DNA from 3 places in the Paenibacillus sp. FSL R5-0914 genome. Region 3 is predicted to be linked to each of the others. Evidence: predicted binding sites of a transcription regulator. Region 3 holds the regulator's gene; each other region holds the start of a gene.
What was found. The regulator NrdR, encoded in region 3, represses ribonucleotide reductase genes. The targets are predictions, from matches to a motif close to AACACNATATATNGTGTT.

Region 1 (10,551 bases), on a different contig from region 3:
TATCTGTATGCAAAGAACGAGGATTATTTTTTGTAGACAGCAAGACCAACTACCGTTCCGTTGCTGGCAATATGGCTTATCGTATGGGGTTGCCACGCGTAGAGAACCATATCTTTTTAGATGACACACATACAGCAAGTCATGTTCTGAAACAAATGGGTCTCGTCAAAGACATGGCGAAGGATCAACGATTTTGTGTAACGATTGGTCATGTTGGTGTATTTGGGAAAGAGACCGCCGCAGGAATCCGCAGCGGTATTGAACAGATGAAAGACAATGTTGAGTTTATAGGGATTTCTGATCTGGTTAAAAACGAGATGAAATGGAGCTCCCAACTTAAACTTCCATAAGATAAGCTACAATACCATCAGCGATGGCTTCAGCGATTTGTTGCTGCCCTTTAGGGGTGCATAACTTTGCGCGGTCAGTCGGACTGCTTACAAAACCCGCCTCAACGATAACAGTTGTGGCGGTTATTTTATTGAGTAAATAAAAGGGTTTGCCTGGTCTTGGATGAGCTTCGACATCGTAAAGATTGTTTAGCTGATGCTGAATGGACTTAGCAAGCATGAAGCTACGACCCTCTTGACGGTACAATACAAGTGGACCATGTTTGGAAGGGGAAGGCGCCCAGTTAATATGGATGCTTACCACTACAGTAGCAGGTAATGTCTCAGCAAGTTCTTTACGCTGTGCAAGATCCCGAAGATGTCGAGATTTACTACGCAACCAGCGGTTCTCATCACTTGGGGCATAATCTCCATTGCGATTTAAAGCAACGTCAAAACCATCGCTACCCAGAAGTAGAAATAATCGACGTGAGATATCTAAGGTGATATCTTTTTCAAGAATATTACCATAGGAAGTTCCACCGTCGATGCCTCCATGTCCCGCATCAATTAGGATCATACGGTGTCCGTGACCTAATAAATGCTGACGGTCATCCTTCATCACGGGTTTCTCTGGTGTCGCGGAGGCTAAGGAGCTGCCCATAAACAACATTAGTAGTCCTAGGGTAGTTAGAGTGATTCGAAAGCCGCATAGAACAGCTGCTGTACTGGGAAAGGGTTGTTTTCTCCAGTTGTTCAAGTGAAACGCCTCCTTGCAAGTGAATAACGTCTTCTGGATTCTTTGTTAGATTGTGCTTTAATAGGTAAACCTATTCGACAAATCAGAAGTCTGTAGTTTAGATCCAAGTGGAGTGGTGCACACTAAGACCATGGAACGGATGCTGATAATCTGAATTCACTTACATTTTTAGGAGGTGTTAAAATGGCTTCCGGTGGCGATGAGCTTGTAAAGTATATAACGGAGAAGGTAGTCGTATATATCGAGGATCCGCGTGCCATTCATGCTCGTAGAGCGGCTACGAAGCAGCCGTGGTCACAGAAATGGTTTGGCATGCTCCCGCTTGGGTGGTCTATCTGGCGAAGCAAGTGGAGTCATGGCAAAAAAGAATAAAGGTATAAATAGCAAATAACCTTCCAGTGCCATTATTCATGGGTGGCAGTGGAAGGTTATTTGCATTTGTTTAAATATAAGAATTTATATGCTTACGTTATAAATTATCCTTCTATTTCTCACATAAACACTTACCGTCCTCATAAGGACGCCGAAGGCGTTTATGCTTGTGTTAACGATTATATCCGAGTGCTTTGGTCGTTCTGTCTGGCAGCTTATGCAGTGTTCCATTATTTTGTAGTGCAGTGAGTGGTAAGTATCGTTTTCCTTCAGGGCCTGAGGCCGCGTATACGGTAGTTTTATTGTTCTCAGCTTGACCTTGAGAAGGCTGCCAGCTCTGATAGCCTGTAATCATAAATGGTGCCCCGACAAGGTCGTTTCGTCCAGCAGCTTGATAAGCGATGCTTTCTTTAGGTCTGATCAGAAGTGCGATATTGTCACCGCTCACTGTAGTTAGTTTAGGAGCGGTCAGCCAAAGGATATCTTCGTAAGGATCATCTGACCCTCCACTATTGAAGGCCGATAGCGGTGATACGTCAGGATTAAGATTAGTAATTACATCTGTTGCTGGAGGCTGCTCTTTAAGGACTTCTTCTGCCTTGCTCAGTGTCCAAGGTAAAATTTGCGGTACGGAAGCATTGATGTAAACCGTCTTTTCGTCAATGGTTATTTTCCAGACCGGTAGAAGTGGTGCATATAAAGCAGTAATGTTTATTGTTCCTGAAAAAGATGATGTAATGAGACCTTTCTGCACCAAAAACTGGCGCAGATCATTTAAACTGTATGGGAGTCCGTAAGTGCCGGCTCCATATTCACTTAGCATATATCCGCCTGTATCTGTGGCAGAAATGATCATGTATCCAATCCGCTCTTCACCCTTCATTACATTTACAAGCCAGCCATGTGTACCTGGACCAAGGGGATAATATTCTATCCTTGCATCCTTCCAGGCTGTAAATGGAGCTTCTGCAGCGAGCTTGTTCAATGTAGCCTTAGCGAATTCTTGGACCGTACTGGGTGAAGGTAAGGTACTCATCTTCAATACAGGAATTGCATTCTGCGTGACTGACTGGATCACACTTACTCTGGCCAGCGCCAGCGCTGAAGGGGAACCAGAACTGGATACAAACAGTCCAAAGCTTAGAAGCAGGAGGAGGCATCCTTGACCCGCAAGTTTCAGCCTCCGCCGCAAACTTATTTTCATGGCGTCGATCACCTTTCTTTGTTAAGAAATGTCAGGAAAGTTAAGCTTTACTCTATTGTAGTGGACAGGCTATAAAAAGGCTGTTGCTTGCTGTCGCGCTTGAAGGCGGAAGTTCTCTTGTTTTTTTGCCTGCTTTTAGCGAGTAGGGTCGCATTCTATAGACTTCGCAAATGAAACAGTCCGTAGGTTATCGCAGAAACTGCAATTTGCGGTTCATATTGCCAAATGGTCTCCTGTCGACGACGGTTATACTGCTCTTGAGTGCCTAAACGTTTTTCTTCATCAGGCTCTTTCAGCAGCTCTCCGTAATAAATATCAATGATAGCCAGCTCGATTCTAAGACGCTCACGTGCCTGTTCTGCCCAAGTGTAATCGAGTTCGGCTAGATGAGAGGTAAGATGAGCCTCTAATAAATCTGTAGCGGCTGTCACTGTTAATTCATAAGGCTGAATATGGACGTTTTCTGGTAAACGGGGGATCATCTCCCGCGAGGCTATCTTAGCGTTAAAGTCATCAATGATGGTCCCTTTTGTCAGCGATATTCCAAGATAATGCAGTTCTTCCCTTTTCAAATCGCAGCTCATCTCCACTTTATAGCAGACGCCGAGCCACGGTTCATAGGCAGCAGAGAAGAGTGTATTCCGCTGCCTGCTACCGGGATCTTCAAATAAGTAAAGGCATTTCCCTTCATCTTGGGCTGCGCTCCAAATTTGCTGCAGGCGCTTGCTACCATAGATGATATCTTCACGTCTTATCATACCGGGCCCAATTCGGGGCAATGCAGGTACAATACCGAAGTAGCGGGCTAGGATGCTATCTTCTGGATTTGAGGAGGGGACATGAACCACATTAGATTCAGGTGATGTTGGATTCAATAGATCTGCGCTAGCCTCAGCATCTGTTGTGGCGCCCATCGCTGGGTTTCCGGTAATTGGCGGATTCAATGCTCCGATGCTGCGATTTACCGTTGGCGGAACTTCTATAGCTGCCTGGCTATCGTATTTTTCCGGATCAAATACAAAAGTGAAAGAGAGTGTCTCCGGATCAACACCAGTACGCTCCACGAATCCCCAATAATAAGGTCGATCTGTAAGCATTCTGTCAGCTCTTGGCGATAGCTTTACAGTTACGTGAATGGGCGATACTTCAATAATGGAGCATTCTGTCGCCTCCAGATAATCCATTACATGTTTACGTACTTCCTGTGAGTTGAGGGTCATGTCGAAGTCTCACTTTCCTTTTTAATACCCTGAGTCAACTCACTTAGGGATTCACCGATATGATCTAACTCATGTCGCAGCTCTTCATCGGAGCGGGATTCGAGCATGATTTTGTATAAACTTTTCTCCAGCGATTCTTTCTTCTCAAAACGCTCCAGAATCACATCCAGCCCGCCAATGACCATTTCGAACATATTGATCTTCTCGTGTAGCAGATGCAGAATATGTTCTTCAATCGTGCCCTGTGTGGACAAATTATAGATAACCACGTCATTTTCCTGACCTAACCGGTGCACCCGCCCAATCCGTTGTTCTACTCTCATGGGATTCCAAGGCAGATCGAAGTTGATCATATGGTGACAGAACTGCAGGTTAATGCCCTCACCACCCGCCTCAGTAGCGATCATGACTTGAGCACGACCGCGGAAGAGGTCCATCATCCAGTCCTTTTTACCACGATTCATCCCGCCGGAATAAGAAACACACATTAGCCCATGTTCGCGGAAATACTGAAGCAAATATTCTTGAGTCGCGCGATACTCCGTAAAAACGATGACCTTTTCATTCATTTCTTGAATGAGAGATAGTGTTGTTTCGGCTTTGGTATTGGTCTTAACCGTACGAAGTGTCTGCAATAGCTCCATCATCCGATCGCGTTTCGGCGAATCAGCAGGCAGCTTCTTGATCAGATTAACTAAAGTGATGAAGACGGCATCCCTACTGCTGCACACCTCACGCTGAAGCGTTACCAAGGAAAGCATGCTGCTAAGATTGCCGCCTGATTCCTGATACTGATCTTTAACAAAAGAAGTGACAGCGTCATATAATACTCTCTCTTCCTGTGAAAGAACTAGCGGAATATTACGGACTTTTCGTTTCGTAAAATTAACTGGACCTTCGCCACGCCGATTGCGGATCATCACCTTCGATAGCTCGTCCCTTAGCTGACCTTCATTCTTAGGTTGGCGTTTATCAACGACGAAATTCGAAGCAAAATCACCCTGATTTCCTAATTGCCCCGGTTTCAGTAAAGTGATCAAATTAAATAGCTCGCCCAGATCATTCTGAACGGGAGTAGCGGTTAGGAGCAGGCAATATTTTTTGCGTAATTGCTGTACAAATAGATAATTGGTCGATTTCTTGTTCTTCAGCTTATGCGCTTCATCAATAATCAACATGTCATATTCATTTTCCAGCAGCATCTCTTTATGAGGATCGCGCTTCGCGGTATCCATAGATGCGACGACAATCGCATTCCCCCAGGAATAAACTTTTTTCTGTGCAACAGCAGAGATGCCAAACTTGGCATTCAGCTCGCGGACCCACTGCAATACGAGGGAAGCGGGTACCAGAATAAGCACTTTAGAGACTAGACCGCGGACAAGATATTCCTTGAGTACAAGTCCTGCTTCAATCGTCTTTCCTAGTCCAACCTCATCTGCAAGAATCGCGCGGCCCGACATCTCAAACAAAACCTTATGCGCGGTATCGAGCTGATGAGGGAGCGGGGATAATCCGGATAAATGCTTCATGCATTGCAGCTCATCGAAGCTGGTTACTAGACCCGTTTGTTCACCTTGCACAGCAAGCTTGGACAGACGGTAGTCTCCCCACGGACCACCTTTATCTAGTTTGAGTTCTAGATCCTGCAGCCAATTCCGGTCAAAAGAAAGAGGAACAGGCAGTATAGGCGCTGACTTTCCACCTTTGTGAGGTAGAGAATTACGGAATAATTGCGTCATGGTACAGCCTCCTCAGGTGCTATTTCATATCATCATTCGTAGGAGTAGTATGCTCTTAAACAAGAGAATTCATAACCTTCTATTTTTCTTGATAGCCTTTAAAAAAGAGAGTAAAAGCGAGAAAACGCGGCAAGGTTTGCGATATTTCGGCTGCTTGACTCTATTTTCGAAAAAGACCTTCGATACAATATGTGGTATAGTTTAAAAGCTGACGCACACAATATATTGTGACAAAAGCATGAAAATGTGATTTTTTTAAAGTGCGTAGCTGCTATTTGTTATTGACAAGATGAACTTCCTACATACACCCGTAAGACGGAAGATAAGTGTAAGGAAGTTTTTGTTGTGGGTCACAAAATGTACGCCCACACCTGAACTGGAACTAATATTTACTACATTGCGGGAGGTTTTTCTATTGGGTAAAGTGGAACGGAAGCAACGCCTTGAAGGGCTAAGTGAAAAAATATTTTTGGATCGTTATGCTTGGAAGGATGCCGACAGCAATAATGCTAAAGTGGGCGATGTTGTACTCGTTCTAACAAAAGATGATCCGAAGTTTCCCACGAAGGAAGTCGGAGAGATCGTAGAACGTAACGGCAGAATCGTAACCGTGAAGACGCGCAGCGGCGAACTTGTGAAATCAGATGTTGAAAAGCTGACGCTTAATATAGAAAAAACACCAGAGGAAATGTGGGATCGTCTGTCTACAGCTATGGCTTCTGTGGAGAAGACGCCTGAGCTTCAAGAAGAATGGGCGGGTAAATTCCGTTCGATTCTGGATGATTGGAAGCTCGTACCGGGTGGACGAATTGCTGCTGGTGCAGGCGCTAGTGAAGAACTAACCCTGTTCAACTGTTATGTAATTCCTTCTCCAAAAGATAGCCGTGGCGGCATTATGGAAACGTTGGCTGAAATGACAGAAATTATGGCTCGTGGTGGCGGTGTAGGGATTAACCTATCCTCTCTACGTCCACGCCGGGCAATTGTGAGAGGTGTTAATGGTTCTTCCAGTGGTTCTGTATCTTGGGGCGGTCTGTTTAGCTATACCACTGGATTAATTGAACAAGGCGGTAGCCGTCGTGGTGCACTTATGCTCATGATTAATGACTGGCATCCAGATGTGGAGGACTTCATTACCGTAAAGCAAACGATGGGTCAAGTTACGAATGCGAACCTTTCGGTATGTGTGAGCAATAGCTTTATGAAGGCTGTAAAAGAAAATCTGGATTGGGATCTCGTATTTCCGGATACTACAGATCCAGAGTACAACGATGTGTGGGATGGCGATCTAGACAAGTGGAAGGCTGCGGGCAAAAACGTTATTCATTATCGCACCGTTAAAGCGCGTGATGTGTGGCGCACCATTATTGAATCCGCTTGGAAATCCGCTGAGCCAGGCGTTGTGTTCATGGAATACTACAATCAGATGTCCAACAGCTGGTATTTTAATCCGATCATTTGTACGAACCCATGTGGGGAGCAAGGACTGCCAGGCTGGGGAGTCTGCAATTTGTCTGCTGTGAACCTGTCCAAATTCTACGATGAGAAGAATCATGATGTAGACTGGGAAGATCTCGCGACTACGACGCGTTATTCCGTACGTTTCTTGGACAATGTCATTGATAAGACGCCTTATCATTTCCCGGAAAATGAAGCGAATCAGAAAAACGAACGCCGTGTAGGTCTCGGAACGATGGGTCTTGCTGAGCTGATGATCAAATTGAACATCCGTTACGGTAGCCCGGAATCTTTGGCGTTTCTGGACAAGCTTTACGGCTTTATGGCTCGTGAAGCGTACCTTGCTTCTGCAGAGATTGCTGGTGAGAAGGGATCCTTCCTAGCTTTTGACACAGAGAAATATTTAATGAGCGGCTTTATGAAAAATATGCTCGAAACGTATCCAGAGGTTGGTGAAGCGATTCGCAAACATGGCATGCGTAACGTTACAGTGATAACACAAGCACCTACAGGTAGCACAGGTACAATGGTAGGCACCTCGACTGGTATTGAGCCTTATTTTGCCTTTAAGTATTTCCGTCAAAGTCGCCTTGGCTACGATGAACAGTTCGTTCCAATCGCCCAAGAATGGCTTGAATCTCATCCAGGTGAAGAGCTGCCAGATTATTTCGTGACTTCGATGGATTTGTCAGCTAAGGATCATATTCGTGCGCAAGCAGCGATTCAACGCTGGGTAGATAGCTCGATTTCCAAGACAGCCAACTGCCCGTCTGACTTCACAGTAGAAGAGACGGCTGAGCTATATGAAATGGCTTTCGATTTGGGCTGTAAAGGCGTTACGATCTACCGTGATGGTAGCCGTGATGTACAAGTTCTGCAAACCTCGAAGAAGGAAGATGCAGTAGAAGAGGTAGCTCCAGCAGTTGAAGTTGCAACGACTCCTGAAGCAAATGTTGTAACGGCAAGCCCAGCACCTCAAGCTCCTACTAAAGAGCTGGATAAACAATACAAAAAACGTCCGCAGGTTCTGCGCGGCGCAACCTATAAAATCAACACACCTTTTGGTATGGCGTATATTACGATCAATGATCTAGATGGCACACCGGCAGAAATCTTCCTGAATGTAGGTAAAGCAGGTTCTGATGTCTTTGCGATGGCAGAAGCACTCGGTCGTGTCTGCTCCTTGTTCCTCCGTTATGGAGATCATGGTGAGAAGGTAGAATTGTTGATCAAACATCTGAAAGGTATCGGCGGATCAGGTGCAATCGGCTTCGGTGCGAATCGAGTAGAATCCATTGCAGATGCTGTAGCTAAGGCATTGGAGACTCATGTACTGAATAACGCTCATGATGATCATTTGCCTGCACCGATTGCAGCAACTTTGGAGCTAGAAGATTTCAATGAAGCTTTAAATGCGGAGTTGAAAGCGAGTGTTCCTGCGGCAACGTCTACCGATGATAGTCATGGTGCGCATAACCACACTAGCGCTTCACGTGATCTTTGCCCCTCCTGCGGCGGCGCCTCGCTGATTAATATTGAGGGCTGTAAGACTTGTGGCAATTGCGGGTATAGTCGCTGCGGGTAAACGGTAGAGCCAATAAATGTTTTATGGGAAAACTTATGATTTTTCATTTTAAATGAGAAAAGTTCGTTTTAAACGAGAAAAAACTTCACCATGCAATAGTATGTATATATATACATGCTATTGCAGCAAGTTTCACGTCTTTACTTAGAAAGTCGGCAAGCCATTACTTAGGGTTTACCGGCTTTTTATTAATAACATGACAGGCTAAAGGGCAATCAATTCGGGTTTCGATTCTTCACTATTTTGCAGCTGGTTCTCAGCATCACGAAGTAACATCCAAGAATAAAAAATAGTTAAAGAATGAGCCGATTTGTTGGCTTTAAAATGTTTGATTCCTCTTCCGTTAAGGATATTGACTTATTCGAATTGCAGATCTGATATAGTTTAAGACGTTTGAAAATATCCACTATCTGTGCCTGTGTACTTCGGGCATCAAACCCAAAAAACTAAATTTAGAGAATTATGTTAAATTAGAATTCTATTATAAAATCCTTGAAGAATGACATCATAACTGGGATGGTATCAATTTTATTCTCACTGTCAATCTAGAAGGAATAATTTGCCTCGTAGTCTTTGATGTAAGTAAAATAAAATGTTATTGAGTAGCCTCTCGTAGCTTTGAGAGCGTTTAAGACGCTTCAAAAGGTATTCGAAACTTATGTAGAGGATTATTTGGATAATGTCGTATTTATGATAGTTGTATTATAGGTTGTCACTAGTGTCCCTCAAATTAAAAAGGCGACATTTTGTTCGATTTTGAACGAAATGTCGCCTTTGCTTTTATACTTTTACTTCGATTCTTTCATCAAATTAATGATTCGCTTGAGACTAACAGAAAATATCGCCATAGCGCCTTGCATCTGCATGCCAATTAGACCCGAGGAAGATGCAACATCATATCCGTGTCTATGTTTGAGTTCACTATTTTTTGCCTCAATTTTATAACGCTCTTTCGGAAGAGGGGTTTACTATTAATTTTCGCCTTAAAATTCCCGATGATTACATTATAAGGATATTTAGTGTTTTAGTTAAAATTAATCCATATAATTTCAGGGGTGGTATATAGGTGCTTGAAGTAAGAAGAAAATCTCGATGAAGGGTGATGATACCATTAGAGCATTAAGTGAACGAATGGAAAAGGGGGACGAAAGATGAAGTCATTCAAGACAGGGCTACAAGCCATTCTTTATGTAATACTGGTGGTTGGACTGCATCTGATCTTAATCTATTTTTTAAAGATAAGAATAGAGGGATGGGGAACGGAGTTATTATATACCTCATTTAAGGTGTACTTTATACCGCTGTTATTATGTTTAATTAATTCTTTTTTGCTTATAAGGACTCTTAGGATAAAGGACAATACCATTTGGTTTTTGGTAACGATGTTATCCAGCCTCTTACTTCTTTTATTTTTCAATGCAATACAAGATGACACTAATAGTGATGAAGAAGTTTTCATTTCTATTTTATCTTCACCGAAATATCAATTGGAAATGCTCTTTCTACTTCCTTGGTGTATTTCTATTATACAATTTATCTTAACTCTATATTATCTAATCAAAATAAGAAAAAATCTAATCGCTAGAAATAATAAAGGGGGAATCTAATATGAAAAGAATATTTTCATTAAGCATAATTATTACAGTTTTTGTTTCTTTATTTAGTCCAACTGGAAAGCTCCAGTTAAATTAAACTTCCTGACTACGGTCAGGAAGTTTTCTCTTTTAAGAAAAAAATGGAATTAAAACTCTAAATAAAAAAGCACTTTGAATAAGAAAATACCAATTGTTTAGTATGTGAAGAACAAGTATCATCCGGGATAATAGCCTTAAGATATAACTAGATATAGTAAATATAAGTTATACATATTAAGCCTGCCAT
Region 2 (10,551 bases), 550 kb from region 3:
TGACGGCAAAAATATCAGCTATGGCAGTACGGCGGAACTGAAGGTGGGATATGTCCCCCTCCAGGATGCGTGGTATCAGAAGACCATTGCCAACAAAGGTCAGCTGTATATCGGCGAGCCCGGTGTAAAGCCTTATATCATTAATTCTGAGCCTTCCCTGGTATTCTCCCGTGCGCTCTATGATATGAAGACTCAGCAGTTCCTTGGTGTGTTTATGCTGGACTGTAGCTTAGATATTTTCAAAGGCTTGAATCAAGACGCTGTCCCAAATATGAGTTATTTTGTACTGGCCAATGACGATGGCAACATTATCTACGACAGTACCGGCCAGAACACGGACTCACGGCTGCCGGAGGACTTAACCCGCAAGACCGAGGCTATGCAGGGTGATGAACTGGAATTTTACAATGAAAATAATTTGACGGTTATTCAGCGACTTCCTGTATATCACTGGACAGTTATCGCCAATATTTCGCTAAGTGAGCTGTACGAGAAATACGGAATTTCCAACAAGCTGATCCTTTATATTTCCCTTACTTGTGCGGTCATTTTCATTCTGCTGTCCATCCTATTATCCAACTGGATTACTAAGCCAATTACCCAACTCGCCAAAATCATGCGCAAAAACAAATCGCAAAAATTCGTTACAACCGAGATCAAACCTAAGCGGGTTGACGAGATCGGCTTTCTGTATACGGAATACAACAAGATGATGCAGGACATCGACATCTTTGTCAGAGAGAGCTATCAGAATAAAATTCTGACCATGGATTCACAAATGAAAGCGCTTGAAGCCCAGATTAATTCGCATTTTCTGTATAATACACTCGAATCTATCAACAGCATAGCTGAAATTGAAGAGGTTGAAAGCATTGCTGTAATGACCAAAGCGCTGGGAGATATGTTTCGCTACAGTATCAAGACGGATAGTGAGCTGGTATTTGCCCGGGACGAGATTCAGCATGTCGATAACTATATGGCCATCCAGCAGATCCGCTACGGCAGCAAAATCTGTTTTGTAAAAGAGATGGAGGACTCCGTTCTGGAAGCGAAAATTCTCAAGCTGATCCTTCAGCCCTTAGTGGAGAATGCCGTCTATCACGGCTTGGAGAATAAAAGAGGTAACGGCATGCTCTTACTAAAGGGCTATCTGGAGCCTGATACCAAGCGAATTATTTTTGAGATCCAAGATGACGGGATTGGTATCCCAGAAGCACGGCTTAAGGAAATTCAAACACTGCTAGATCAACCACCGGAATTCATGGGGCTTGGTCACCGGAGCAGACAGAGCATCGGGATTAAGAATGTGCACTCTCGCATCGCCCTGTATTACGGCTCAGATTTCGGACTGACCCTATCCAGCGAACCCGCGCTGGGAACAACGATCACCCTAACACTCCCCTCTAAATAAAGATAAAAGGAGACTGGATCATGTACAAATTCATAATCGTCGACGATGAGCCTTTGATCCGCCAGGGTCTACTAAAAAAAATCAAGGCAGTGACTAATGAACTGATCTTCAGTGGAGAAGCCGACAATGGTGAGGATGCCTTGGACCTTATCCAAGCGACGGACCCACATCTAATCTTCACCGATATGCGGATGCCCGTGATGGATGGAAAATCCCTGCTTCGTCAGCTGCAAAATGATTATTCCGATAAGAAAATCATCGTCATCAGCGGATTTTCCGATTTTGAATATATGCAAGAAGCGATCTCAGCCAGAGTTGTCCACTATTTACTGAAGCCGTTCAGCAAAGACGAGATCCACCAAGCGATCTCCAAAGCGATAACCGCCATAGAGAGTGAGCAGTCCGCTAAGGCGGAAACTCTGAATATAACCAAAGAAGCGGAGCAGCTAAGCCTACAGGGAGATTTGCAGGCCCTGCTTCAATACATTGCCGGCTTCTACCCGGCTGAGAAGCCGCCAAGCTTCCGATCAGCCCCATTGCTCAATCTGATGACATCCCGAAGAATGATCCTATTGACGCTCTATAATCCAGAAGATCTAGTTGCCCAAGAACCCTATCTGGAGAGGACTAGTATCTTTCTCCCTCATCCTCAGAGCAGGAAACTCGCCTTTTCACTCCTGCTATGTGATGCTTCACTGAGTGATTCCAAGGTGCTAGAACTGGCTTCTTATGAAGCCAAACAGTTGATCGAAGAAACTGGACCACAAGCCTGCATCGGCATAAGTGGCAGAAAAACCGATCTGAAGGAACTGCCGAAGGCACGGCTAGAATCGATGTCCGCATTGAACTGCCGGACCATCGCCGACCAGGGACAGTTTTTCCACTACCGCCCGGGTAGCTACCAAGCAGGGCCGGAAATGTGGGAAGGTAGCCGGGAACTCATCTTTTTCATCGAATCTGGGAATAGCGATAAGGTGAAAGATCGAATTCACGACTATTTTGACTATTACCGAGGGCAACCCGCAGCAACAATCCATCAGTTGAAAGAGAACTGCCGAGCCATAATCACAGAGGTCAAAACCTTGGTTTCCGTCTATTTTCCTGTAGAGAACGGACAACATACATCATCCAGCCTTGAAGGCGTACTTAATATTTCATTTGATTCGGAAGAAATCCGGGGATATTTCCTGACCGTACTCACTTCGATTGCAGAATTACTAAAGGAACAATCGGTCTATGCCTCTCCCAACGTCATTGATAATGTAAAGGTATATATCCGCAAAAACATCTGCTCGTCCCTCACGCTAGAGCATTTATCGAATCTGTTCTACATCAGTCCGAGCTATCTTAGTTACTTGTTTAAGGAGAAGACGGGCGAAAATCTGATTGATTATGTCAACAAAGAGCGAATCGAACGTGCCAAGTTGCTGCTCCGTACCAGTGATGAGAAGATTTATAAGATTGCCAAGAGTCTTGGGATCGATAACGCCAAATATTTTTTCCGCCTATTCAAGAAAATGACCGGGTTCACACCAGAGGAATATCGAAAATTAAGTGAAGCTGAAAAAGAGGGGGCACGCTAATGGATCATATGGAGCTGGATTGTTATCTACGCCGCCTTGATGCAATCGAAGCCAAACAACAGTACACCCGTCGCAACATTAATGAATTTGGTGGCAAAGAATTGATCTTACCTCACGGAGAACGGGTTCCGCGTCTACCGGTACATCATTTTTTTAATCAGGGCGATTATCATATCAGCAAGCACCACCGGTTCGCCGATATGCCGGAGCATACGCATACATTTATCGAACTAAATTATATGTATTCAGGCCGCTGCCGTCAGACTATTGGCGGATCCGTCGTAGAGCTGACTCAAGGCCAGATTTGCTTGTTGGATACGGACGTACCCCATTCAATTTTTACACTTAATGAAGACGATATTTTGATCAATATTTTGATGCGAAAGGAAACACTGAACGCGGCATTTCTGACCCGGCTGGGTTCTGACGGAAGATTAAGTGATTTTCTGATCAACGCCCAATCTCCCGCTGCAGCCCATGACCGTTACCTTGTCTTCCGATCAGATAACAGTCATAACCTTCACCATATTCTCGCCAGCATGATGTGCGAGTACTTTGATCCCCGTGATTTCTCCGCGGACATGATCAACGGTTATATGGTCATCGTGTTTACCGAGCTCATGCGGGTTCTAAACCAGAACACCGCCCCCAGTGGATTACCTACCACTAAACGGGGCGATCTGCTGGAAATCCTACAATATCTGGAACATCATTTTAATAACTGCTCCTTGAAGGATTTGGCCACACGCTTTAATTTCAATCCCAATTATCTGAGCAATCTACTTAAGAAAAGCACAGGCAAAACGTTTGGTGAGTTGGTACAAGAGCATCGTATGGCTTATGCCGCGCTCTTACTCGCTAACAGTGATCGACCGATTGGAGATATAGCCGGAGAATGCGGATATGAAAGCCTAAGCTTTTTCTACAAAAAATTCGCGGAACGATACGAAGTTACTCCGCTTTTGTACCGCAAGCAGAGCCAAACAACCTGAGACACCATTTGCTACGGTGCTCAGGCTGTTCGAGCTGATATCGAATAGGCATCTGCTTATAATTGATATTTGCGGATCAGATACGTTGGCGTACAGCTCCAAGCATGGCAATAACTATTAATTAAATGACTGCCATAGGGAGAAAAGCTCTTGTCGCTTGGATTATACAGCTCCCAGAACGTATCAGCCCCGTCTTTAATCATCTGCCCCCAATACTTCTTGATCTCCGAAATGGCTGTATCCCTTTCGCCCATCTGAATCAGTGCCTCAATAAAATGGTGAACCATATAGGGTGTGGTCATCGGAATGGGAGCGGAATCCTGCTGAAGCCGTAGCAATAGTCTCTTCCCGCGCTCTTCTTCAACGATTCCGGCAAGCACCATCCAGATCTGAGAAGCCCATGAAACCTGCCTAATATCACCACTAACAAAATAGCCTAATTCAGAGTCCCATAAGTGATCCAAAGTGGCCTTCGTAAGTTCTTCAATCGTCTGCCGTAAACGATCCTGTCGTTCATTTCCGAGAAGAACGGCCAGATGCAGCGCGCATTTCAAGTTATAGATTAAGATAGCCTGCGCCGGGGCCTGTTTGTTCAGATCCGGATGCCAGTCAATAAAAGCCCACCAGGTCTCATCGTCGGTCACAATGCCACGCTCGTCCAATCGTTCTAAAGCCAGCTCTATCTGCCGATAAGCAGATGGCCACAGCTCCTCCAGCGTGTTCCGGTCATCTGTAGCCAAGTAATAATCATGAAGTGTAGATACAAAAAAGAGTGAATAATCATAGAGATACGTATCGTCAGGTATGACCTGGGGTTTCATGAACAAGTTAGCCGTGATCCGACCCCGCTCATCCGGATAAGCTGCAAACAAGTACAGGCATCGCTTAACCAGATCATTGCCTGAGAACGTTTCGTAATTGGCCAGCGCCTGAAGCCGCAGGTCACCAAGCCACAGTCTTCGGTCCCGCTTAGGTCCATCTTCGAAGACCTCCTGCATACATTCTTCCAGCGTCTTCACGCTGACTTCATCAATGGCTTGCAGTTCAGGATCTGTGTGGCCCAACGGAGCCTGAAGGGAGCGGTCAGCCGAAGTTTCCGCTGTACAACTAATTTCAGCAAAGGATACTTTATACTTCGGTGACGTATCAAGTACCTTAAGCTTTACATACCGAAAGCTGTATCGACGATCCAGATTTAGTGATGAAGGCAGTATATCCAGATGAACTCGCTCTTCCTGTAACCACGAGCTGCTTAGCCATCCGTCATACTCAGAAAAGGATTCAGCCATCTCCACCGGCATTTCCCCGAGGGTGATCTGCAGATGTAACGGAGCATCCGGGGGACTACCTATTGGAATAATCCGAATCGCCAGCCTTCCCACTAGATGCTCTCCGAAATCTAGAATAACCTCCTCCCCTTTACCAAAAGCAATGGCAGAAAGAGCCTCTGCACCTTGAATCGATTCTGACTGCCAGCCATGCACCGCTAGTTCATTCTTTACAACCCGGATTATCTGCTTCGGTTTACAATCCCGGTAAATAAGCTGAGGTTGAAGCTGCTCTGCGGTTAAAGCGAACACCTCATTTTTATGGATAGTTACCGCTTGCTGGCGCTGCATCGCTTGAGTCATAACCTATCTCCTCCTTCATTGGTCTTGTTCCCCCTCTAGTAAACCTCAATTCCGCTTGCCTGAACATACAGTGAATACAGCTAATCTTACTCTTATTACAGTTCTGCTCAACGGAGTGACGCTAATTTGTCATGATAAAAAAGATGCAGTAAGATCCATCACAAAAAACAACACAGCTGCCTTAGCAAACCGCTCCAACCTGCGTATTTTCGTGATATTAACACTTTAATAGAGCGTTTACTAGACCAATTTCCAACTAGTTAGGATGCACTTTTCATGTTGACTTTTCAACATATAGTGATTAAAATAAACAACGCACACTAAATATAGTATGCATATGATTTTCCAGTATTTATAGCTTATCTATTCAATCTTTACAGTAATATATACAGGGGGAGAGACTCCATGCTAGTCGCATACGATTCAAAAACCGGAAACGTCAAACGCTTCATTGGTAAGCTTAAGCTGCCAGCTGTGCAGATTGAAGAGCATATGACCATTGACGAGCCCTATGTGCTTATTACATATACCACCGGCTTTGGACAGATTCCAGAGAAGGTGTCTACTTTCTTGAAGAACAATTATTCCAATTTGAAAGGCATCGCCGCCAGCGGCAACAAGAACTGGGGCGAGCTGTTCGCGCATAGCGCAGACTTGATTGCAGATCGGTACAATGTACCAGTTATCGGTAAATTTGAGCTGTCGGGCACATTTGGTGATGTGGAACGAATTAAACAGGAGGTGAGCCGAGTTGCGGCATATTGAACTAAACAACATGTTGATGAAGAGAGACGAAAGTGGTTTCTTTCAATTGGATAAAGACCTTGAGGCAGTAGCCGAATTTATGCGGGATGTAGAACGGCGGAGCTTGGTTTTTGAGAATACAAAAGCCAAGGTTGATTATATGATTGAACAGGATTTCTACGAAAATTTTTACGAACAGTACAGCTTGGCTGAGATTGAAGATGTCTACCAAATTACCCATTCTTACAACTTCAGCTTTCCATCCTATATGGCAGCTTCGAAGTTCTATACGGATTACGCTGTAAAAAGCAATGACCGCAAGCAATATCTGGAGCATTATCCGGACCGTGTGGCGGCAGTTGCCCTTCACCTAGGACGCGGCAACGCCGCTACTGTCGGCATGCTTGCCCGTTCGATGATGGAGCAGCGTCTGCAGCCAGCGACTCCGACCTTCTTGAATGCCGGCAAGAGCCGGCGCGGTGAGCTTGTCTCCTGCTTCCTTATCGAAATGGACGACTCGCTTAATTCGATCAACTATGTGCTCAATACCTGCATGCAGCTATCGAAGATCGGCGGTGGCGTGGCTGTCAACCTGTCCAAGCTCCGTTCTCGCGGAGAGACAATCAAGGGTGTGGAGGATGCGGCTAAGGGCATTATACCTGTGCTCAAGCTGATGGAAGACGGCTTCTCCTATGCTGACCAGATGGGTCAACGAAAAGGTTCTGGAGCCGCCTACTACAACATTTTCGGATGGGATGTTCTTGAATTTCTCGACAGTAAGAAGATCAACGCCGACGAAAAAACAAGACTCAAGACCCTGTCCATCGGCCTGATCATTCCGAATCGCTTCTATAAGCTGGCGAAGGACAATGAACCGCTCCATGTATTTGCCCCTTACAGTGTGTACAAGGCTTACGGCACTCATCTTGATGACATGGATTTGGATGATATGTACGATAAGCTGCTAGCCGATCCACGTGTCAAAAAGAGAAAGGCCATGAGCGCACGGGATATGCTGACCAAAATCGCCATGATCCAGCTGGAATCTGGCTATCCATATATTATGAACAAGAGCAACGCCAATGAGGCCCATGCCCTGAAAAACGTTGGACAGATCAAAATGTCCAACCTCTGCACGGAAATCTTCCAGCTGCAGGAGACCTCAGAAATTGCTGATTACGGACAGGAAGATACCATCCGCCGTGATGTAAGCTGCAATCTGGCTTCCTTGAACATTGTCAACGTGATGGAGCATGGCAAAATCCGTGAATCCGTACATGAGGGCATGATCGCCTTGACTGCAGTCAGCGATATGACCAGCATCTCTAATGCCCCAGGCGTAGCCAAAGCTAACAAAGAGATGCACTCCGTCGGTCTCGGCGTCATGAATCTGCACGGCTATCTAGCCAAGAATAAGATCGCTTATGAAAGTGAACAGGCTCGCGATTTTGCCCGGACCTTCTTCATGACCATGAACTACCATTCACTGGAGAAAAGCATGGAGATCGCTGCTGCAACCGGCCGGTCTTTCCATGGTTTTGAGGCTTCTGATTATGCTACAGGAGCTTATTTTGAGCGTTACCTGACTACGGATTACCGCCCTGTAACGCCAAGGGTACAAGAGCTGTTCGGAGATATTTTCATCCCATCCCCTGCGGACTGGGAACAACTGCGGGATGCAGTAAAAGCAAATGGCCTGTACCATGCTTACCGTTTGGCAATTGCGCCGACAGCCAGCATTTCCTATATTCAAAATGCTACTTCAAGCGTTATGCCTATTGTAGAGCAGATTGAGACACGGACTTATGCTAATTCAACGACTTACTATCCGATGCCGTACCTGCGTCCAGACAATGTATTTTTCTATAAATCGGCTTACCAAATGGATCAGTTCAAGGTGATCGATTTGATCGCGGAAATTCAGCCCCATATCGACCAGGGCATCTCGACCGTTCTGCATGTTAACAGTGATGTTTCCACCAGAGAACTGGCCCGCTCCTACCTGTATGCGGCGCATAAAGGCTTGAAGTCGCTGTATTACACCCGGACCAAAAAGCTGTCCGTCGAGGAATGCCTCACCTGCTCGATCTAACTGGAAGGCTATAGCCGCAGAAAAGGAGATTGCCATATTATGACCGCTATCCAAGCCGTTAACTGGAACCGTCCCGACGACGATTTCTCATTGATGTTCTGGAATCAGAACATTATGCAATTCTGGACGGACGATGAAATTCCATTATCCGATGATAAAATGTCCTGGCTCACGCTCAGTGAGCAAGAAAAGGACTCCTATATGAAGGTACTCGGCGGACTCACACTGCTGGATACGATTCAAGGCGGAGTAGGTATGCCGCAGATTATGGAGCATGTCGAAGGTCTTCAGCGCAAGGCTGTGCTTGGCTTTATGGGCATGATGGAACAGATTCACGCCAAATCGTACAGTAGCATTTTCACCACTTTGTCCTCCACAGAGGAGATTGACAGTGTGTTCCGCTGGGTTGAAGAGAACCCTTATCTGCAGTTCAAGGCAGAGACCATATCACAATATTACAAAAAAATAGATTCACCCAAAGATCTGTACCTTGCCATGGCAGCCTCAGTGCTGCTCGAGAGCTACTTGTTCTACAGTGGCTTCTTCTACCCGCTTTATCTAGCTGGCCAAGGCAAAATGACATGCAGCGGTGAGATCATCGACCTTATTCTGCGGGATGAGAGCATCCATGGCGTATATGTCGGTGTCCTGGCGCAGGAGATCTTTGACGGGCTACCAGATGACGAGCAGCGTGAGCTACACCAGAAGCTGGTAGACCTCCTTAGACTGCTCCATGAGAATGAAGAACGTTATACCGAGCAGATCTACGCTCCCATCGGACTGGTGGACGAGGTCAAGACCTTCCTTAGATACAATGCTAACAAAGCCATGATGAATCTGGGGCATGATCCGCTATTCGACGAGGAAGAGATCAACCCGATTGTTCAAAATGGCATCAGTACCCACACCAAGCAGCATGATTTCTTCTCGAAAAAAGGTAACGGATACGTCCGGGCGCTTAACGTGGAGCCGCTGAAAGATGAAGATTTTCAGTTTTAATTATAGATAAAGCAAAAAAGTGCGGAGAAAATTCTCCGCACTTTTTGCTAACTGTAAGATTAGATTATTGCAAGCTTTTCAGGTATGTTCTAGCTTCTTCGTAGGTATCGTAAGCATCTGCAAAATCTCTACCAAAAATACGTTTCAATTGCATCTTCCAAATTGGGTTTTTAGTTACATAAGCCCATCCTGCTTGACCAGCTTCACTCGCCATCGCACCTGTAGGAGCTAGCATAGCTGCAACCTCAGGAGTAAGTACACTTTTAGAATCAGTTACATCAGTTGTTCCTGTAAATTTAGGTTTAACAAGCTTCATGATATTTTCAAAATCTTTCAGGTATCCTGGAACATCTTCAGCTGAAAAATCAATAGATACTACATCGATATGGTTCTCATTTTGGTTGTACTTAATTGTGTATGACATAATTATTTTTCCTCCAAGTTTTAACGTTATTTTTTAATAATAGAGATGAAATGTATGTAACTTCACAGACAAAAAATACCCGCCCCAGGCTTTTTCAGGGCGACGACATCTACTTCCTGTATCGTTTTTATAACAACACCCTTTCTAGAATATTAACTAATACATATTACCTATATTATTATCGACAAATTTCTTTTTTTATTTATATTAAAATACAAATTTCTACAAATTCCAACATATCCATGGTCATATTTTCCTTAATTCATTCATTTTTGTGTATCTACTGTCTCTTGCAGACATTCATTTTGCCAACATACGAAGAATCTATTTTTTAGACAACTAAAAAAGGCTCTGCGTGCGACTTCCGATTCCAATCCAGTCATCCTTCAGGTTTTTGGAATCAGAATACGCCGCAAAGCCTTTAATACTATATATTAGTTGTTATATAAGTAAATCAATCCGTGATTACTTTGTTGCGGAATAGCCCCCGTCAATCACATGTGCTGTACCTGTAATAAACGAAGCCTCATCACTTAGTAGGAAGCATGCAAACGCAGCTACTTCCTCAGGCGTACCGTATCTACCCAGAGCCGTTCCAGAAGCGATAAGAGATTGAAGCATCTCTACATCATCAGACAACAGCTTTTCATATCTGTTCATGGTTGGTGTAGGGAT
Region 3 (10,551 bases):
CCCGTTTGCGCGGCATCCAGCACCAAATAGATGTCCCCCTCTTGAGGTGAACCAACCGTAACCGTCAGCGGAAGCTTCGTTAAATCAAGCAAGTCCTTCCGCAAAATATTGGCCGTCCCCTTCAGAGCCGCTTCATCCTCCGCGCGAATGACGATATTGGATTTATCCGTCAAGCGGAACTCGCCGGTTGTGCCCAGCCACTCACGCAAAGAAGGAATGACTCGCGGCTCCGGGTTCCGATCGCTCGTCTGCTCGTAGAGACCGGGTACGGTGACTAGCGCATTATCCGCTAACAGATATGTCGGATCGCTGTCGCTCTCGATTTGCAGCAGCAGCTGAACCTGAGTATCCACAAGCGGCGCATGAATATTGCCCTGCTCGTCGATCACCGGCAAGCTGTCCGTGTTCACCAGCGTCAGCGTATAACCATCCGGTACAGCGGGCAGGTTCAGCTGAGTGTCTCCCTCGGAGACGACGATGCTGTTTTTGACCGCATCCATCATAGGCGGCAACAGCGGTTTGCCCTTGTATACCTCGAATTCCCAGAAGGAGTATCCGTAATAGATACCCTCAATTGGACGTCGCGTTACTCCTTGGAACTTAACGTATTGCGCCAGTGTCGGCTCAAAATCGATCGTATCCTCGACTGATCCGCGGGCGACGAGCACGCGGTTGTCCGCGAATACGTTCCTCCAGGTTACCGCATCGTCAGACACGAGAACTTGATATTGTTCCGCCGGAGTCTGCCAGTTGATGATTACTCTTCCAATTTCTACAGGCTCGCCCAGATCAACGTAGAACCACTGGTCATCCGTTCTTTCCGAAGACCAGCGGCTTGCATCCCGATTGCCACCGTCGACCGCTTTCTCAGGCCCGAAAAAGTCTACTTCGTTCGACGACGAATAAGCCGTCTTTCCTAAAGCCAGATTACCTGTTGCGGCGTCGGACTTCTCCGATGAAACGGCAACTAAAATGAAAGCGGTAACAAAAAACACTAAAAAAATATTCCTATACCGTAAACGCACTAAGATCCCCCCCCGTTGTTTATTAGCTCGAATTTTACTCCAGCTTACCGCATGACCCTCCATGCTCAACTGCTGCAGCAATTTTATTATAAGTAGGGGCATTCGTTTCATCGATATACTTGTCTTTACAATACATATACAAATGTGGACATTCGGCCTTCTATGGTGAATCAAGCATGCCAACATTTCTGTCATATCTCATGCTAATTAATAGTACAAAATCGTGATCCTTTCGAAGAGTAGTGAAAAAGAAAAAAGCCATTTCAGTAGAATTGGCTTTTCTTCATGTTATGGAAATAGAGCCTAGGGGGATACGCTACGCCCTGCACATTCTCCGTCTACCCGTCATGGGAGTCTAAAACGACTATACCCATGAACAAATCTTGGCATTTGATGTGGAATTAAGGAGAATCGCCCTAGGCTTTAAGCCCTATTCTCGAGGGGGAGTATATCCGTTGCCCTATTCAGGACCCGCCGATCTTATAGGATAATATAGAAAATGTATCCACTTGAATAGGGATGGGAGTGATTCCTCTTGTTACAATTAAACAGCGAACTGTGGGGCAAGCTAACCGGTCCTTACGAGTCGGGCGAAATGGTACCTGAACTGTTGGAGCGTCTGATGCTTGATTTCGATAAAGAAGTTTTCGACGAGCTATTCCAGGAGCACTTATATCACCAAAATACGATCTATACCGTCACTTACGCGGCAGTACCTTATCTGGCCAAACTTGCTCTCGCATCAAAAAATATGGAAGTGCGCCATGAAATCTACATCACTTGCGGGATTATCGAGTCGTGTCATGACAAAACTAGATCTGAGCCGTATCCCTCGGATTGGAACGAACTCGCTGCTGAAGCGGGAAACGAGGTTTGCGCGGAGATGTACCAATCTTACTTAAAAGCGATAGCGGAGCTTGCTTCGCTGGTTCCAGAGATGTTGGCCTACGCCAAACAAGAAATAAGCAGCGATACCGAAAAAAGATATGTTCTCATTGCCGACGCGGCTTATCGGAAATCCCAGAGCGTGGCAAACATGTTTCTGAATTTTACGGCTGGCGACGAATATGCGGCCGTTTGCGCAGCATGTAATCAAGAGGCTTACTTGTGGCCGAGCGGAGAAGGCGGTCGTATACAAGCATTCGCGGAAGATCCGGTATTCGAACCCCTTCAGGCAGCACATGAGGTTACTCCGGTTGAGGCATTCGTTGAAGCGGAACATCAAATACTGGCGGAGCGAGCCGATCAGCTGGGCGATTCCTCTTTTTTGAACCAATTGCCGTATTTGGCCGGGGAAATGAATTGTCCTTCATGCGGCGCCAGAATGCAGGTTTGGCCTAGTTTGCTTTCGACTTTTGGAGGGTAATAAACAGGAACTGGATATCGCATCCATTTCTATGTTTGGGGGGGAATGACTTATCAGTGTTTCTATTTATTACACATGCACGAGGGAATACGTCCTAACAGAAAGCGAACAACAAGCAATCACAGCCATTGTCCAACGTTATGATCAGGATTTTGAAGGGAAAGACCGGGCGGAGTCTTTCACAGTGTACAAATTCGATTCGTCCAGATCAACGGAGATCTTCGCTGGCGCTACCAAGCTGTCCATGACGGATCAGATTGAAGATTTGCTGAACGATTTATTTCATTGGTTGAAATGTTTGACCGAGATACGTAGAAAAGTAGACGGTGGTGAATGGCATGTTCACCTGGATGATATCGATGCCGTGTGGGATGATGAATTAGGCTGGAAAATGCCTGAAAACTGATTTCCATAATGAATGCCATGCACTTGCTTGCCAGCATTCAAATCATAATCATTACCTTTTAGACTACTTACACTTGAAGTCGCTAAAAACGAGCTAATGTTCAATTTTAACGTCAGTTCTACTGAATCTCGGTAAACCCTAACACACTCAATGATCGTACTAAGCATCATTTTCTTTTTAGCAGTAGAAGCTTTCTTAAATACCTCGCGCCAAACAGGAATATAGGTCTGGAGAGCCTGCATTTCAACTTGTTCTACCTTTTTAGCATTGAGCTTCTGAATTACCTCAAAAAGAAATAGACCGCCCTAGTCCAAAGGATGCGGTCTATTTCTGCCCGTAATACCTGAAAGCAGCCGCCCTTAAAAGCGGCTATTGTACTGGGAGCCGTGTTTCCGCACGGCTGTCTTTGCATTGTACGATTTATCTACCCAAACTATACCACGATCAAAACCAAATAAAAAGTCACTCCGCTTCCTGAACAACAAAAGAAACGGCATTTCTGCCGTTTCTTTAGGATGGACTCTCAGGGGCTCGAACCCTGGACAAATAGATTAAGAGTCTACTGCTCTACCAACTGAGCTAAGAGTCCATATGAAGTTTGGTGGAGCCAAGGGGGATCGAACCCCTGACCTCATCGCTGCCAGCGATGCGCTCTCCCAGCTGAGCTATGGCCCCAAACGTAATTTTCAGATGTATGTAATCACACATTCTAAAATTCAGTTCGGTGTATTTAAGTCATTCTGACAAATCCAAGCGCCGTAGGCGACTCCTATATAATATAAAAAATCGCCTTCGCTGTCAACACTTTTTTTAGTCATTAGACTAGCCACAACTCTACAATCTGTCCAGATCCCCAGTGCTCTTAGATAGCAGACCCTTCAGTTCCTTCATAAACATGTTAATGTCCTTAAACTGGCGGTATACGGAAGCAAAGCGAACGTAGGCGACTTCATCTACTGGATAGAGCTGCTCCATAACCAACTCACCGATCTGTTGGCTCTCCACCTCAGCTACGGCGATACCGCGTAGGGATTTCTCTACCTCAGAGACGATCTTCTCTAGACGTTCTACAGAGACGGGGCGTTTCTCGCAAGCACGGATAAGACCACGCAGTATTTTATCACGGCTGAACTCCTCGCGGCTACCGTCTTTTTTGATCACGATTAACGGTGTTTCCTCGATCATTTCAAAGGTTGTAAACCGTTTGCTGCAACGCTCACATTCACGCCTGCGGCGGATGGACTTATTCTCATTCGCTGGTCGCGAGTCGAGCACTTTAGTATTTGTGTGATCGCAGTAAGGGCATTTCATAAGCTTCATCACTTCCTATTACATAATGTTTTTAGTCCCGGTATGTTAAACATCCGGCTTTTAAAGGGCTATTTCATTTTTTCCAGAAATCACCGTTTTTTTATTGTAATGATTATGGCAAGTCCGGCACATAATACAGTTACCAACAGAGGAGGTGAACAGCAATGAGCCAAAACAACAGCTCCAATAACCTTGTAGCTCCAAATTCCCGTGGTGCTTTGGAACAACTTAAATATGAAGTTGCCCAAGAACTCGGAATCACGCTTTCCCCAGATGGTTACCAAGGCAATAAAACTTCTTATGAAAATGGTTCGATCGGTGGTTACATCACTAAACGTCTTGTAACCCTGGCAGAACAACAATTGGCAGGTCAATACAAATAACCTGTCCACATAAGCTTACTGAAGAAGTATTAAACGATCGCAAGATCGTTTAATGCTTCTTTTTATACATAACACGGTTTTAGAATTCGTTGTAAATATCCGTGTACTGATCATAGTAATAGTTGACGCGCTGTACATAATGGCGGGTTTCACCAAACGGAATATCCTTAATGGTAGCATCCGTTCCATCCCAGATCCCCTCATCCAGCCATTTTTGAACTTTACCCGGTCCAGCATTATATGCAGCGATAACCGCTGTACGTTTACCTTCGAATTGACGGGATAATGTTGAAAGATACCAGGTACCTAGTTCAATATTTGCTGATGGTTCATGCTTTAGCTCCTCCATAGAAACATCAGGAAGCTTGGCCTTTTCAAGGGCCCATTTGGCGGTATCCGGCATAAGCTGCATTAAACCTATAGCACCTTTTCTGGATTCTCGTCCAGTTTTGAAGTTCGTTTCCACTCGGATAATCGAAGCCACTAGAAATGGGTCAATATCGTACGTAACGCTGTGCTTACGGATCTCATCTTTATAATGGATCGGATAAAACCAGGACATCCAGTTCGTACTCAGAAACAATATCGCAGTAAAACCAATGAATAACAGAAGAAGGACTCTTTTTTTACGTAACCATTTCATGATAAGCCCAGCCTGTCCCAAAGAACAGCAACCTGTTGCTCAGTGTGCGCAAGTTCGCCACTGTTGTCAATGATATAGTCCGCTTTGTTACGCTTCGCTTCAATATCCATCTGTGCATTTAAGCGTGCTTCTGCTTGTTCTATAGAAAGTCCGTTACGTTCCATTAATCGAGCGATTTGCACTTCACGAGGCACGTAGACCACCAGTATTTCATGGAACATGTTCTCGAGTCCTGATTCGAAAAGAAGAGGGATATCCACAATGGTTAACTTCTTTGGATCTTCTTCCTCCATGCTGTTCATACGTTCTTTAATCTCCCGCCGGATTGCGGGATGCGTCAGATTGTTCAGGGCTTGCAGGGCCGCCGGGTCTTGAAATACAATGTCCCCCAGCTTGCCCCTATTCAGTGTGCCATCCGAAGAGAGGATCTCGCTTCCGAATTGTTTCACAGCCGCAGCCAGCACCTCATGACCGGGGAGCATAACTTCTCTGGCGATCACATCCGCGTCAACCAGCCTCGCTCCCTTGCTCACAAGCAGTGCGGACACCGTGCTTTTTCCGGATGCAATGCCTCCGGTTAAGCCAATAATCATGTACTCACCTCATAATAGCTTCAGTATTCCCATTGTAATTAATAATAACGCGGGTAGTGCAGCAGCATGCTTCATCCAGTAGTTCCCGGCGAATCTTAATCCAGTCTTCATGCCCAGCAATAGAAATGTACCACTAAACAGAGCAATTGTAAGTGATGTCCATATCGGATTGAACCCCAGCAATGCTGCGCCAAGTCCAGCTCCAAAAGCATCTAGAGAGAGGGCAATCCCGAGCAGCATAGCCTCCATCGAAGAAATACTCCCGGAATCATCCATATCTGCAGAAGACGGAGTACGTAAGATCTGTACAACAATCCCCAATCGTCGTAACTCAAGGGAAAAGACAGCCGACTTTGCCTGCTCAGGAGCCATGGTAACCTGTTCTACAACATCTTCAGTATCAACAGCTACCTCTGCCCGAGCTTCTGTGGATAGCACATTTTCTTCACTACCTACTTTACGCTCACCTGTCTGTTCCTTCTCTTTCTGCATTAACATCTGGACGAGCGACCAGCACCCCATTAGCACGAGTATAACAGCGCCAACCTCAGAAGCTGCATGTGGAGACACTACCTTGGCAAGCAGAACACCCACTTGCATTGATACACAGATAACTACCCCCGAACAAAGCGAGATAATCAGAATGGAGAGCAATGGTATTTTCATTTTACGCAGTCCATATGTAATACCAACGCCAAAACCATCCAAACTCAAAGCAAAAGCTAGTAATATTAGTGAAAAAAATGGGCTGAGCACCCGCAATCCCTCCTGTGAAGAACCGGAACACTGAAGAATACACTTCATTCAGCTTCCGTTCTCTATTAAGCATTCTTCACACAGTATATGGGCGGGACAAGTAGTGGGTGCCAACCTAATTACTTCTTCAGTTTTCAACCTTACGCTGACAGCTTGGACAATAATGCGTGCCGCGGCCACCTACAACCGTTTTCTCAATCATCGTTCCACAGTGGTTACACGGCTGATCTTTACGACCGTAAATCAACAGCTGTTGCTGATAAGTGCCGCTCTCACCTTGACCATTCACATATGATTTTACAGACGAACCACCAGCGTTTACCGCTTCCGTTAGCGTACTGACAATAGCGTGATGCAGCTGATCAAGTTGCTCATCCGAAAGATCTTTGGCGCTGACTTCAGGATGTATCCCTGCACGATGTAACGACTCATCTACATAAATATTACCTATGCCGACGATATATTCCTGATTCAGCAGCAGTGATTTAATTTTTGTGCTTTTGCCTGATACAATCTGCTTAAACCTCTCCGGCGTAAAGGATGGCTCCAGCGGCTCCTGTCCTAGCTTATTAAGAGGAGGCAGCTGGAGGTCTTCACCAATCTGAAAAAGATGCATTGTACCAAACTGACGAACATCCGTGTAACGCAGCTCAGTGCCATCGGTAAAATGGAATATCACATGCGTATGCTTGTCCAGTGGATCTTCGTTCGAAAAAAGTCCGTAACGGCCCTCCATCCGTAAATGAGATACCAGCACCAGACCGTCTAACACGATGCGCAAAAATTTCCCTCTTCGTTCAACATTAACAATGCTATGACCTGCGAGCAGGTTGGCAAAAGCCTGAATATCATCCGGCCGCTGAATAATCCGGGCCAACCGGACGGTTACACTCTCTATCTGCTTTCCATTAACTAAATCATTCAGTGTTCTCTTGACTGTCTCTACTTCCGGTAATTCCGGCATGATGTCTTCACCTCAACTACATTATAGCTGATATGCACACCTTAAAGGGAGCCTATTTCGCTTCGTACCAGTTGCTGCCAAAACTTACCTCTGCTTTAAGCGGCACCGATAACTGCAATGCTCCACCCATTACTTCCGGCAAAAGCGTCTTCATGAGCTCCATTTCATCCTCTGGCACCTCGAATACAAGCTCATCGTGTACCTGAAGCAACATACGGCTCTTTAGCCCACGCTCAAATAGCGCCTTGTCCATATGCACCATCGCCAGCTTAATAATATCAGCGGCAGTTCCTTGTATAGGTGTGTTCATTGCTGTACGTTCCGCAAAAGAACGCAGATTAAAGTTCTTCGCATTAATCTCAGGCAAGTAACGACGGCGTTCCAGCAGCGTGGTTACATAACCATGTTTCCTTGCATCAACTACGATATCATCCATATATCGACGTACACCTTGGTATACCTCGAAATACTGCTCAATAAATTGAGCGGCTTCTTTGCGAGGAATATTCAAGTTCTGCGACAGACCATAATCACTGATTCCGTACACGATACCAAAGTTAACGGCTTTAGCAGCACGACGCATATTGCTATCAACCTGATCGGCGGTAACTCCAAATACATCCATCGCTGTCTTCGTGTGAATATCCATATCATGGAGAAAAGCTTCCTTCATCCGCTCATCACCGGAGATGTGCGCAAGTACCCGTAGTTCAATCTGCGAATAGTCCGCCGCCAAAATGGACCAGCCCGGTTCGGATGGAACAAACACTTTACGGATTTTACGTCCTTCTTCTAAGCGGATTGGAATGTTCTGCAGGTTCGGAAATTGGCTGCTAAGACGTCCTGTCGCAGCAATCGTCTGCCGATAGAATGTATGCACCTTCCCTGTTTTCGGGGAAATTTCCTTGAGCAGCCCCTCTACATAGGTGGATTGCAATTTGGCAATCGTGCGATATTGTAGAATCAAACGTACCACATCGTGATACGGTGCTAACTTTTCCAGCACCTCTGCGTCTGTAGAATATCCGGTCTTCGTCTTCTTGACGACAGGTAGACCCAGTTTTACAAATAAGATCTCGCCCAACTGCTTAGGTGAATTCAAATTAAACTCTGTGCCACAAATTTCATAAATTTCGGTGACCAGCTTGGAAATCTGAGCTTCGAATTCTTTTCCTAATTCTTTAAGATCCCCTTCGTTGACTGCAATCCCCTGTTTCTCCATATCCGCAAGAATACGTGATAATGGCATTTCGAGATCCTCGAACAGTCCGGTCATCGCCGTTTCAATCAATTCCTGCTGTTGTTTCTGTGCGATGCCAAGTACCGCAGCACTCTTACGTGCGACATGATTTCCTAAGATTTCAAGCTCAGGAATCTTATATTTGGCGCCTTTACCAAATACATCTTCATCAGGTGACAATCTTGGCAAGCCGTATTTCGTAGCGAGATCGTTTAGGTTCTGATTAGCTTCCGTCGGATCCAGCAAATAAGCCGCCAGCTGCACATCATGGGCTGCACCTGCAAAAGCAATCCCCTGCCAATGCAGTGCCAAATCAGCACGGTGAAGATCATATCCGCTCTTCGGAGCCTTCTCATCTCCTAACCAGTCGCGTAGCTTCGCAGCCGCTGGTTTCTGTAGTAATTCAAACGGCACATAATAATGTCGCTCCAGAGTAGATAGCCCTACCCCGATCACCTCGGCACGATGCGGATTATCCCCATTGGATTCTACATGCAGTGCCGAAATACTAGGGAGCGCTTCATTTAGCGCCTCAAGTTCATCTTCACTCACGATCGAAATATCGAGTGTAGCAGCTTCTACTTCCGCTGCACCCTCTTCTCCATCAGCTACTGGAGCATAGGCACTAAGTGACAACCTTTCCAGAAGTGATTTGAATTCTAATTTTGCGAGAGCGGGTCCTGCTGTATCCGCAGAAATTCCGTTAAAGATCATATCTTCCCACGAATGCTCAAGAGGCACTTCACGATAGATGGTTGCCAGTTTCTTACTCATGACAGCGTCTTCCGCGTGTGCTTCCAGTTTTTCTTTCATTTTACCTTTAAGCTCACCGGTTCCTGCTAATACACCTTCAACCGATCCAAATTGATGCAACAGCTTGAGCGCTGTTTTCTCACCAACACCCGGAACGCCCGGAATGTTATCACTCGCATCACCCATCAGTCCCTTAAGGTCGATGATCTGCTCGGGTGTTAAATCATATTTCTCACGAATTTGTTCTGGTCCATAAAGCTCAACCTCAGTAACTCCTTTGCGGATCAACGCAACGGTCGTATGTTCGGAAGCCAGTTGAAGCATATCCTTGTCTCCCGACACGATCATAACCTGCCGGCCTGCTTCATCTGCTTGGCGAGAAATGGTTCCAATAATATCATCGGCCTCATAATTGCCAATTTCAAACTGCGGTACACCCAGATTTCTGAGCAAATCTTTCAGCAGTGGAAACTGCTCGGAGAGCTCGGGAGGTGTCTTTTGCCGACCGCCTTTATAATCCTCATAACCTTCATGCCGAAATGTGACTTTCCCTGCATCGAAGGCAACAATCATATGTGTCGGCTTGTGTTCTTCAATTAAACGGAGCAGCATCGTTGTGAAACCGTACACCGCGTTCGTCTGTTGCCCTGCTGTATTCGTTAGCGGGGGCATCGCGAAGAATGCGCGGTAAATAATATTATTTCCATCTATAAGTATCAACTTGTCCATAGTGCACCTCGCCTTTTTCATGCTTACTTCTTACATCTTAACATATGGCCTGTCCAAGTAGAAACGGCTATACAACAAGTAGCCGTCCTAATATAAGGACGGCTACTCAATTTACCTAAAAATAAACAAAAGATGTGAAGGTGCAAGTAATGGAGGAGAGGTTTGGAACTGTAGGAGCAGAGCGCCCGCCTTTGTCTCTGGATTTACACCACTAAAGGTGGTTAAAATAAAATAAATCTGGAGACAACAGCGGCCGAAAATCCAAACACTCTCTGTAATTACCAGCCACTGAACATCTTTTGCAAAACACTACTCATTCAAATCTGGACGACTACCGGTAACCAGGTAAACTACGCTTTCACCAATGTTAGTAGCGTGATCG

Region 1: a site for NrdR is predicted at 5,842-5,859, ahead of MKX60_RS31025 (adenosylcobalamin-dependent ribonucleoside-diphosphate reductase). Genes of this name have one in related genera too.
Region 2: a site for NrdR is predicted at 5,934-5,951, ahead of nrdI (class Ib ribonucleoside-diphosphate reductase assembly flavoprotein NrdI). Genes of this name have one in related genera too.

The regions. Positions count from the first base shown of each region.
Region 1 is NZ_JBBORH010000005.1:136,879-147,429, forward strand. It holds gene MKX60_RS30995 (divergent polysaccharide deacetylase family protein) at 1-350, shown strand, start outside; gene MKX60_RS31000 (N-acetylmuramoyl-L-alanine amidase) at 337-1,089, opposite strand; gene MKX60_RS31005 (YqzE family protein) at 1,273-1,461, shown strand; gene MKX60_RS31010 (hypothetical protein) at 1,634-2,665, opposite strand; gene MKX60_RS31015 (YqhG family protein) at 2,821-3,885, opposite strand; gene MKX60_RS31020 (DEAD/DEAH box helicase) at 3,882-5,627, opposite strand; gene MKX60_RS31025 (adenosylcobalamin-dependent ribonucleoside-diphosphate reductase) at 6,043-8,670, shown strand; partial or broken gene MKX60_RS31030 (IS5/IS1182 family transposase) at 9,459-9,623, opposite strand; gene MKX60_RS31035 (hypothetical protein) at 9,822-10,277, shown strand.
Region 2 is NZ_JBBORH010000003.1:649,021-659,571, reverse strand. It holds gene MKX60_RS26330 (sensor histidine kinase) at 1-1,411, shown strand, start outside; gene MKX60_RS26325 (response regulator) at 1,432-2,994, shown strand; gene MKX60_RS26320 (AraC family transcriptional regulator) at 2,994-3,986, shown strand; gene MKX60_RS26315 (alpha-L-rhamnosidase-related protein) at 4,043-5,617, opposite strand; gene nrdI (class Ib ribonucleoside-diphosphate reductase assembly flavoprotein NrdI) at 6,023-6,382, shown strand; gene nrdE (class 1b ribonucleoside-diphosphate reductase subunit alpha) at 6,369-8,453, shown strand; gene nrdF (class 1b ribonucleoside-diphosphate reductase subunit beta) at 8,493-9,452, shown strand; gene MKX60_RS26295 (hypothetical protein) at 9,517-9,876, opposite strand; gene MKX60_RS26290 (SDR family NAD(P)-dependent oxidoreductase) at 10,342-10,551, opposite strand, start outside.
Region 3 is NZ_JBBORH010000003.1:1,200,620-1,211,170, reverse strand. It holds gene MKX60_RS28595 (discoidin domain-containing protein) at 1-1,025, opposite strand, end outside; gene MKX60_RS28590 (hypothetical protein) at 1,561-2,391, shown strand; gene MKX60_RS28585 (hypothetical protein) at 2,576-2,797, shown strand; tRNA gene MKX60_RS28580 (tRNA-Lys) at 3,314-3,386, opposite strand; tRNA gene MKX60_RS28575 (tRNA-Ala) at 3,397-3,472, opposite strand; gene nrdR (transcriptional regulator NrdR) at 3,632-4,108, opposite strand; gene MKX60_RS28565 (alpha/beta-type small acid-soluble spore protein) at 4,273-4,491, shown strand; gene MKX60_RS28560 (lytic transglycosylase domain-containing protein) at 4,571-5,134, opposite strand; gene coaE (dephospho-CoA kinase) at 5,131-5,727, opposite strand; gene MKX60_RS28550 (MntP/YtaF family protein) at 5,737-6,483, opposite strand; gene mutM (DNA-formamidopyrimidine glycosylase) at 6,611-7,447, opposite strand; gene polA (DNA polymerase I) at 7,500-10,169, opposite strand; gene phoU (phosphate signaling complex protein PhoU) at 10,479-10,551, opposite strand, start outside.